One region of the Thioalkalivibrio sp. ALE11 genome, then DNA from elsewhere that is predicted to be linked to it. Evidence: riboswitches for the same ligand, from Rfam matches in the RefSeq annotation. Region 1 holds a riboswitch; the other holds the start of a gene.
What was found. Region 1 has a riboswitch for cobalamin ahead of F620_RS0105125 (TonB-dependent receptor domain-containing protein). Riboswitches for the same ligand answer to the same signal wherever they lie in the genome.
Positions count from the first base shown of each region.

Region 2: linked by a shared signal. The riboswitch ahead of F620_RS0113465 (TonB-dependent siderophore receptor) and the one ahead of F620_RS0105125 (TonB-dependent receptor domain-containing protein) in region 1 are both predicted to bind cobalamin.

Region 1 covers NZ_KB906166.1:236,487-239,900, forward strand. The annotation lists gene F620_RS0105120 (hypothetical protein) at 1-1,816, shown strand, start outside; cobalamin riboswitch at 1,871-2,123, shown strand; gene F620_RS0105125 (TonB-dependent receptor domain-containing protein) at 2,276-3,414, shown strand, end outside.
Region 2 covers NZ_KB906192.1:1,835-5,248, reverse strand. The annotation lists gene F620_RS0113475 (heme-binding protein) at 1-267, opposite strand, end outside; gene F620_RS0113470 (hypothetical protein) at 403-894, opposite strand; cobalamin riboswitch at 1,392-1,646, shown strand; gene F620_RS0113465 (TonB-dependent siderophore receptor) at 1,783-3,414, shown strand, end outside.

The DNA of each region.
Region 1 (3,414 bases):
GATCGAGGCTGCGGGACGCAGCCGCATCACCGAAGTGGCGACCAGTGCCCGCAAAGTCCCGTGGTCGCTGAACCTGCTGCAGCTTTTGTGGGCGGCCGGTCCCGTGACCTTCCTCGCGATGCAGGGCGGCTATTTCCTCGGGTTCGGCCATGCGGCTCCCACCCAGAACTTCGTCTTCTTCGCGGTCTACACCCTGCTGTTCGGGGTGATCGGCCTGATCGCGCGCTTTGTCGCCGATGCGACCCGCGGGCGGCGTCAGGAGCGCTCGCAGGTCCAGCTGCGCAATACCATCGATCTGCTGCCGGATCTGCTGTTCGCGACCCGTGACCTGGCCATGGGCGAGATGACGCCGGACATGCGGCGGCGCCAGTCGGCGGCGGTGCTGTTGCACGAGGTGGAGGTCTCCCCGGAGGCGGTGGCGGTCGCGGTGCGCGAAATGACCGGCGACCCGACGCTGGCCTCCACCGCCGAGCAGATCGAGATCTATCGGCGTCTGGGGCTGCATGCGCGGGTCGCGGACCTGGTGGAGGCCACCGCCGACGCGCGCATGGCCGCGCTCGAGCGGCTGCACGCCGAGGATTCGGATCTCGCCGAGCTGCTGCGTGACCGCCTGCGCGGGGTCGCGCCGACGCGCGAGGACGGCGTGCGCCGCATCGACCAGTTTCTCGAACGCCTGTTCTCCGCGGCGGATGCGGATGACCTTACGCGCTGCACCCTGGATGATGTCCAGGCGATCTTCGTGCTCGCCTTCGAGCTGGTCAACGGGCGCCAGATCAAGCGCCTGAGTTTCGAATGGTCGGGGCCCTGGCAGCTGGGCCGGGCGCTGGACCGGCTGGAATACCAGAGCAACCGCTTCCGCGTGGCCCAGGCCGGGGTGATCAGCCGTCTCCGCTCGCTGGGGATGCTGCTGGCGCAGAGCGAGACCAGTGGCATCACCCAGCAGCATCTGCGCGAACCCCTGCCGGTCATGGGACAGCAGGTGCTGGCCGGCCTGCGGACCATGCTGGAGGCGGAGCCGGACGTGAAGAGCCCCGACGGCCGTATCCTCGGTGCCGCGATGTCGCAGGTGGAAGAGCTGCGTGAAGCCCGGGACCGCCTGATGCAGGCGCAGAGCCGTTACGCCAATGCGGTGGAACGCTGGGAAAACCTGCGCCGGCGCGAACGTGACCGCAAGGGTGCTCAGCGCTGGCAGAAGCGTTCGGCCCGGCGGATCCGGGTGTCGGAGGAGCTGATCGAACTGGACGATGATCAGAAGATCCGGCTGGCCGACGGTCTGTGCGAATATCTCGAGGAGCTGCAGATCCGGCGCGAGGGCGATTTCATCTTCTTCGGCAAGAAGCCGCTGGACGGCGATACCGCCAAGCGCATCGGCATCCAGCTGGCGCTGCTGCTCGACCCGCTGGTGGAGCTGAGCAACCCCGGTATCCAGCGGGCGATCTATGCGAGTCCCGCAGCCTATCTCGGCGGGCTGTACGTGGGCATGAGCGCCGACGCCAAGGCCGGGCTGGGCTCCGCCATGGTGCGCATGGTCCGTCAGGACCTCGGGCGCGCGGCGGAGCGGCTCGCGCTGCGCCTGACCCGGGTCTACCACCTGCCGCTGACCGACGGCATGCGCGGCTTTCTCGAGACCCATTACCGGGCCAACCCCGAGCGCCTGGCGATGCTGGCGCAGAACACCGGGGACGAGTCCCACCCGGTGGCCCTGCGTGCCGAGCGCTCGCCGGAATTCGACGCGATGGTCCAGGACAAGGAATGGGGCCGCCTGCTGCGTCGTGGCGCCCGCTATCGCCAGGCCGAGGAGGCGCGGCAGACCTGAACGCCGCGCGGTCGGCCGGAGAGCACGGGTGGAAAATCAGGGGGGCCTCATGTACCCTGCGCCCCGTTCCTCGGTGCCCTGGCGGTTTCGCCGCCGGGTTAAACGGGAAGTCCGGTGAGCGCTCACGCGCGAGTCCGGCGCTGCCCCCGCAACGGTGATCGAGCGCGGATCCATTCCGGAGTCCTTCGGCAGTGGATCCTCGAGGCTGGCGGCCGAATGCCACTGTGTCATGGACACGGGAAGGCGCCGCCCGCCGGGAATCTCCCGCTCGTCAGCCCGGAGACCGGCCGGGGAATGGTCGTGCGGCACGCGGAGGGCGTGCGAGACGGATGACCGTTCCCGCCACGGGTCCCCGTACCCGTTTCCCGCCGGGAATGCGTTCCTCGTCTTCATCCCTCGCGCCGGCGCGATCCCCGTGAACCAGCGGCGTGCGGGCGGCTCGCCGGGAGATCCGAAGACATGAAACGCAGTATCCTTTCCGCAGCCATCGTTGCAGCCTTGTCCCCGGCCGTGGCCGACGAGGCGCCGGGCACCGACTCCGACTCCGCGACCCTGGAACCCGTTCAGGTCACTGCGACCCGTCTCAGCCAGACCGTCGACGAGGCCCTCGCCTCGGTGACCGTCATCGACCGTGAAGAGATCGAACGCCTGCAGCCGCGCCAGTTCACCGATCTGGTGGAGGGACGCGCCGGGGTCTCGGTGGCGGGTAATGGCCCGTTCGGCAAGACGTCCAGTGTCTTCCTTCGGGGAACGAACTCCGATCACCACCTGATGCTGATCGACGGCGTGCGCATGGGCTCGGCCACCAGCGGCGGCGCCAGCTGGCAGTTCCTGCCGCCCGAAGAGATCGATCGCGTGGAGATCGTGCGCGGGCCGCGCACCTCCATCTACGGCTCCGATGCCATCGGCGGGGTGACCCAGGTCTTCAGCCGCGCGGGCCGCGAAGGGCCGCCGCGGGTCAATGCCTTCCTCGGCGCCGGCAGCTTCAGCACCTGGGAGGCCGGGCTCGGCGTGGCCGGCGGCACCGGGCGCACCGATTACAGCCTGTCCGTCAGTATGTTCGATACCGAGGGCATCGACGTGCAGGACGACGTGGGTGACGACGATCCGGATGGCTATGACAACACCTCGCTGGCCGGCAAGGTTGCCCACCGCCTCGACAACGGGATCGAACTTTTCGGCAATGTCCTCTATTCCGAAGGCAATACCGAGTTCGATGGTTTCCAGGATGAAACCGATTTCGTCCATGCGGCGATGCAGGCCGGTCTCCGGTTGCCCGTTCTTGATCGCTGGGATACCGAGCTTGCAGTGGCCCATAGTCGGGACGAAAACGACAATTTCGCGGGCGGATTTTTCTCTTCGAGATTCGATACAAAGCGGGATCAGCTGACCTGGCGCAACGATGTCCGCCTGGGGGAGCGCACCGACCTGATCGCCGGGGTAGACGCCTACGAGGACCGTGTCGACAGTACCGCCGACTACGACGAAGACTCACGTTATAACGTGGGTGTCTATTCGGTCGTGCGCACCGAACTCGGTAACCACGATCTGGAAGGCTCGCTGCGCTACGACGACAACGAGGAGTTCGGTGACAAGAC
Region 2 (3,414 bases), on a different contig from region 1:
GGCCTTGCTCTGTGCAGTGCCAACGGTGTGCGGACCGGCGAACCGATCCCGCTTGAGAGCCTGGGTCGTCCCGAAGCGGTCGACCACCGCCGCGGTCACCTGTGCGTTGCGATCACGACAGGCATCCACCGCGGCCTCGACGGCCTTGGTCGCGATTTCGGGTGTCAGGCTGGGGGTGTTGAACGTGGCCGAATCGGCATGAACGGGCGCGGCGGCCAGAGTCATCAGGCCGCCGGCCAACAGTGCTGAACGCATGGATGGGGACATATCAACCTCCAGGGTTGTGTGGACTCCACCCATTCTTGTAGGTGCCGTTCGGGGATTTGGCAAGCTCCGTTTCGGGACGCCCGCCACGTTCCGGTCCGGCTCAACGGTTTCCGCAACCGGCGCGGTCGACCGCCTTCAGGCCACCCGGCCAACCCGCTCGGGCGCCGCATCATCGGCCATCACCGGCGGGTACTGGCGAGCGAGCTCGCGCGCCGCCAGGACGAAGGTGTTCACCTGCGTGGCGTGCTCGCGCAGCTTGTGCGCCAGATCCGGGTCCTCGCTGACCTCGTCCACCACCACGCCGTCCGGGCGCTCTTCCACGTGCACTTCGATGCGCCCGCGCTGCTCGAAAAGGGTGCGATACAGCGGATCACGGTCACGCAAGTGTGCGCTCTCGCGCAGCCGCCGATGCAGTTCCGGCACGTGCACCCGCAGCAGTGCGGCCAGTTCCGGATCCGTTGCCGTCGTCACCGTCCGGGTACCACCCTCGATGAACTCCAGCTCCCTCCGGATTGCGTCGTGGGACTCCAGCAGGCGCTGAAAGACCACCTGCTCACGCTCGTGCTGCTTGCGGGCTTCGGCGTCAAGGTGACCGCCGCAATCGATCATTCTCAGGTGCATCGTCATGGTCTGTCGGCCTCTTGCTGATGATCCTGCCCGGAAGAAGCAATCTCCCTGCCAACTCGTATTTCCCGCCATGACGCGGCCACATGCCGATGCCGCCGATCCGGTCACGCCCTGAACTGCGAATATTGGCAGCTGCTAATACAATAAAATGCCACCTGTGACACCCGAACGCTCGCAAGTTACTGTCAAAAGGGGAAAATCATCTCCAAAAAATTTTCGAATATGGATTGATTCCAATTTGCGGCCGTGTATAATTCCCATTGTCGAGTCGACGGCAGCTCAGCGTCGGTTCGCCATGCAGGGGCCCCTGGCCCCTTCTCTCCTCCATCTCTTCTGGATTTTGCCGTCGGCTCTCGGTGCCCCCCGCACCGACCCGGCGGCCCTTTTTTAAATCCGTCCGATCTGGATCCCGAAGCAAACCACATGCCAGGCACTGGCCGCCGCGACCGTGGGTCAACCGGACACTGTTGGTTTGACACAACACATTAGTCCTCACTAATATTCCGTCTCCCCCGGGTGCTTCGTCGCCATCCCGACGACGAGTGAAACGGGAAGTCCGGTGCGTGCCCGGCCTCGACCTGCGCACAAGTCCGGCGCTGCCCCCGCAACGGTAGGCGGGTCACGGCAGACCCATGCGAACCACTGCGAAGAACGCGTCCGTTCAGGGCGTACTTCGCGGGAAGGTGGTCTGCCCCGGAGCCAACGGCTCCAGCCCGCAAGCCCGGAGACCGGCCCGGAGGACAACGGAGAACCGCGGGGAGCGGTATCGCCGGGCGAATCGACATCGCTGCGCGTCGTTCACGACGCGCCGACGATGGCGCACGCCCGCACCCCCGCGGTCGACACCCACGACCACGGCGCACGGGCGGTGCGCAAAGAGAGTTCGCAATGTTCCCGAAGAAGAGATTTCCCGCGGCCCTGCTGGGCGGTGCCGCGGCCGTGCCCTTGTTGCTGGCGGCACCGCCGGCCACCGGCGAAGAAGACCCCGACGATTCCGCACGGGTACTGCCACAGGTCACCGTAACGGCGGCGACCCGCACCGAGCGTCTGGTGGAGAACACGCCCGCCTCCACCGAAGTGATCACCGGCGAGGACATCCGTCGCAGCGGGGCGACCATGCTGGACGAGGCCCTGCAGGCCGGATCCAGCCTGTTTACCGGTGCCGACGGCAACCGCTTCTCGATCCGCGGCGGCGGCCGCGCCGACATCGTCTACATGCTGGATGGCCGCCGGATCAGCGGCACCTCCGGCCGCGGCTTCGAGCTCAACCGCATCCCGGTCAGCCACGTGGAGCGCATCGAGATCGTGAAGGGCCCCGGCAGCGTGGTGTACGGCTCGGATGCGGTGGCCGGCGTGATCAACGTGATCACCCGCCGGCCGGATGCGGGTTTCGAAGGCAGCGTGGAGCTGCAGGGCGGCATGCCCGCCAGCGCCGATGGCGGGGAGCGCATCAACGGTTCGCTGTTTCTGGGCGGCGGCACCCGCGACACCCGGTTCCGGCTGCTGGCGGATGTGCTGGACCGCGAAGCGTATTCCGAAGGCGCCATTGCCGACGTGCGCATCGCCGAGCAGGGCGAGCAGGTCCGGCCGTCGGAGTCCGGCGCGCTGGATGATGACCACGCGATCCAGGACCGCTACGCCTTCGACGAGGACCGCCGCGAGAGCGCGCGGGTCTACAACCTGCGCGCCGGCGTCAGCCACTGGTTCACCGACGACTTCAACGTGGAGCTGGAGGCCGGCCTGCTGCGCGAAGAGCGCGAGCGGCGCTTCCTGCACGAGCGTCCGCCGGTGGCCACCGGCTACACGAACAACAATGGCGATCCGGTGCGCGCCCTGCAGTTCCCGGCACAGCGCAGCGAGGACAGCGAGCGGCGCGATCTGGCCGTGGCCGCCGAATGGTTCGTGACCGACACCCTGGAGCTGAATTACCAGGCCTACGAAAGCAAGTTCGAGATGGACCGCTCCAACACCTTCCTCGAGGCCGCGGACTTCGGCTTCGATGCCACCGGGGACAGCGAATTCGGCCCGCGCGAGGTCACCTTCACCGACCGCGTCCACGACTTCGCCGCCACCTGGCGGCCCGACGCCCGCCACACGGTACTGACCGGCTTCGAACACAAGCATCAGACCTACCGCGACCGCGAACCGGCGCACGAGCCGGAAGACGACCAGTGGGTCGGCGGGGTGTTCCTGCAGCACGAATGGGCGATCAGCGAGCGCCTGGATCTGGTCTACGGCGCCCGCCACGACGAGACCTCCACCGAGGTCGACAACACCTCGCTGCAGGCCGGCGCGGTCTATCGCCTGGCCCCCGAGGCCCGGCTGCGCGTGCAGTATGCCGAGGGGTTCAAGCTGCCGGAATTGCGTTCGTTCCACGTGGACACCCTGAACCCGCGCGGACAGCGGGTGCTGGGCGCCCATGTCGTCGATCCGGCTGTCGGCAAGACGCGCCATGAACTCGACCCCGAGACCAGCCGCAATGCCGAGCTCGGCATCGCCGGCGACCTGCGCCTGAGCGAC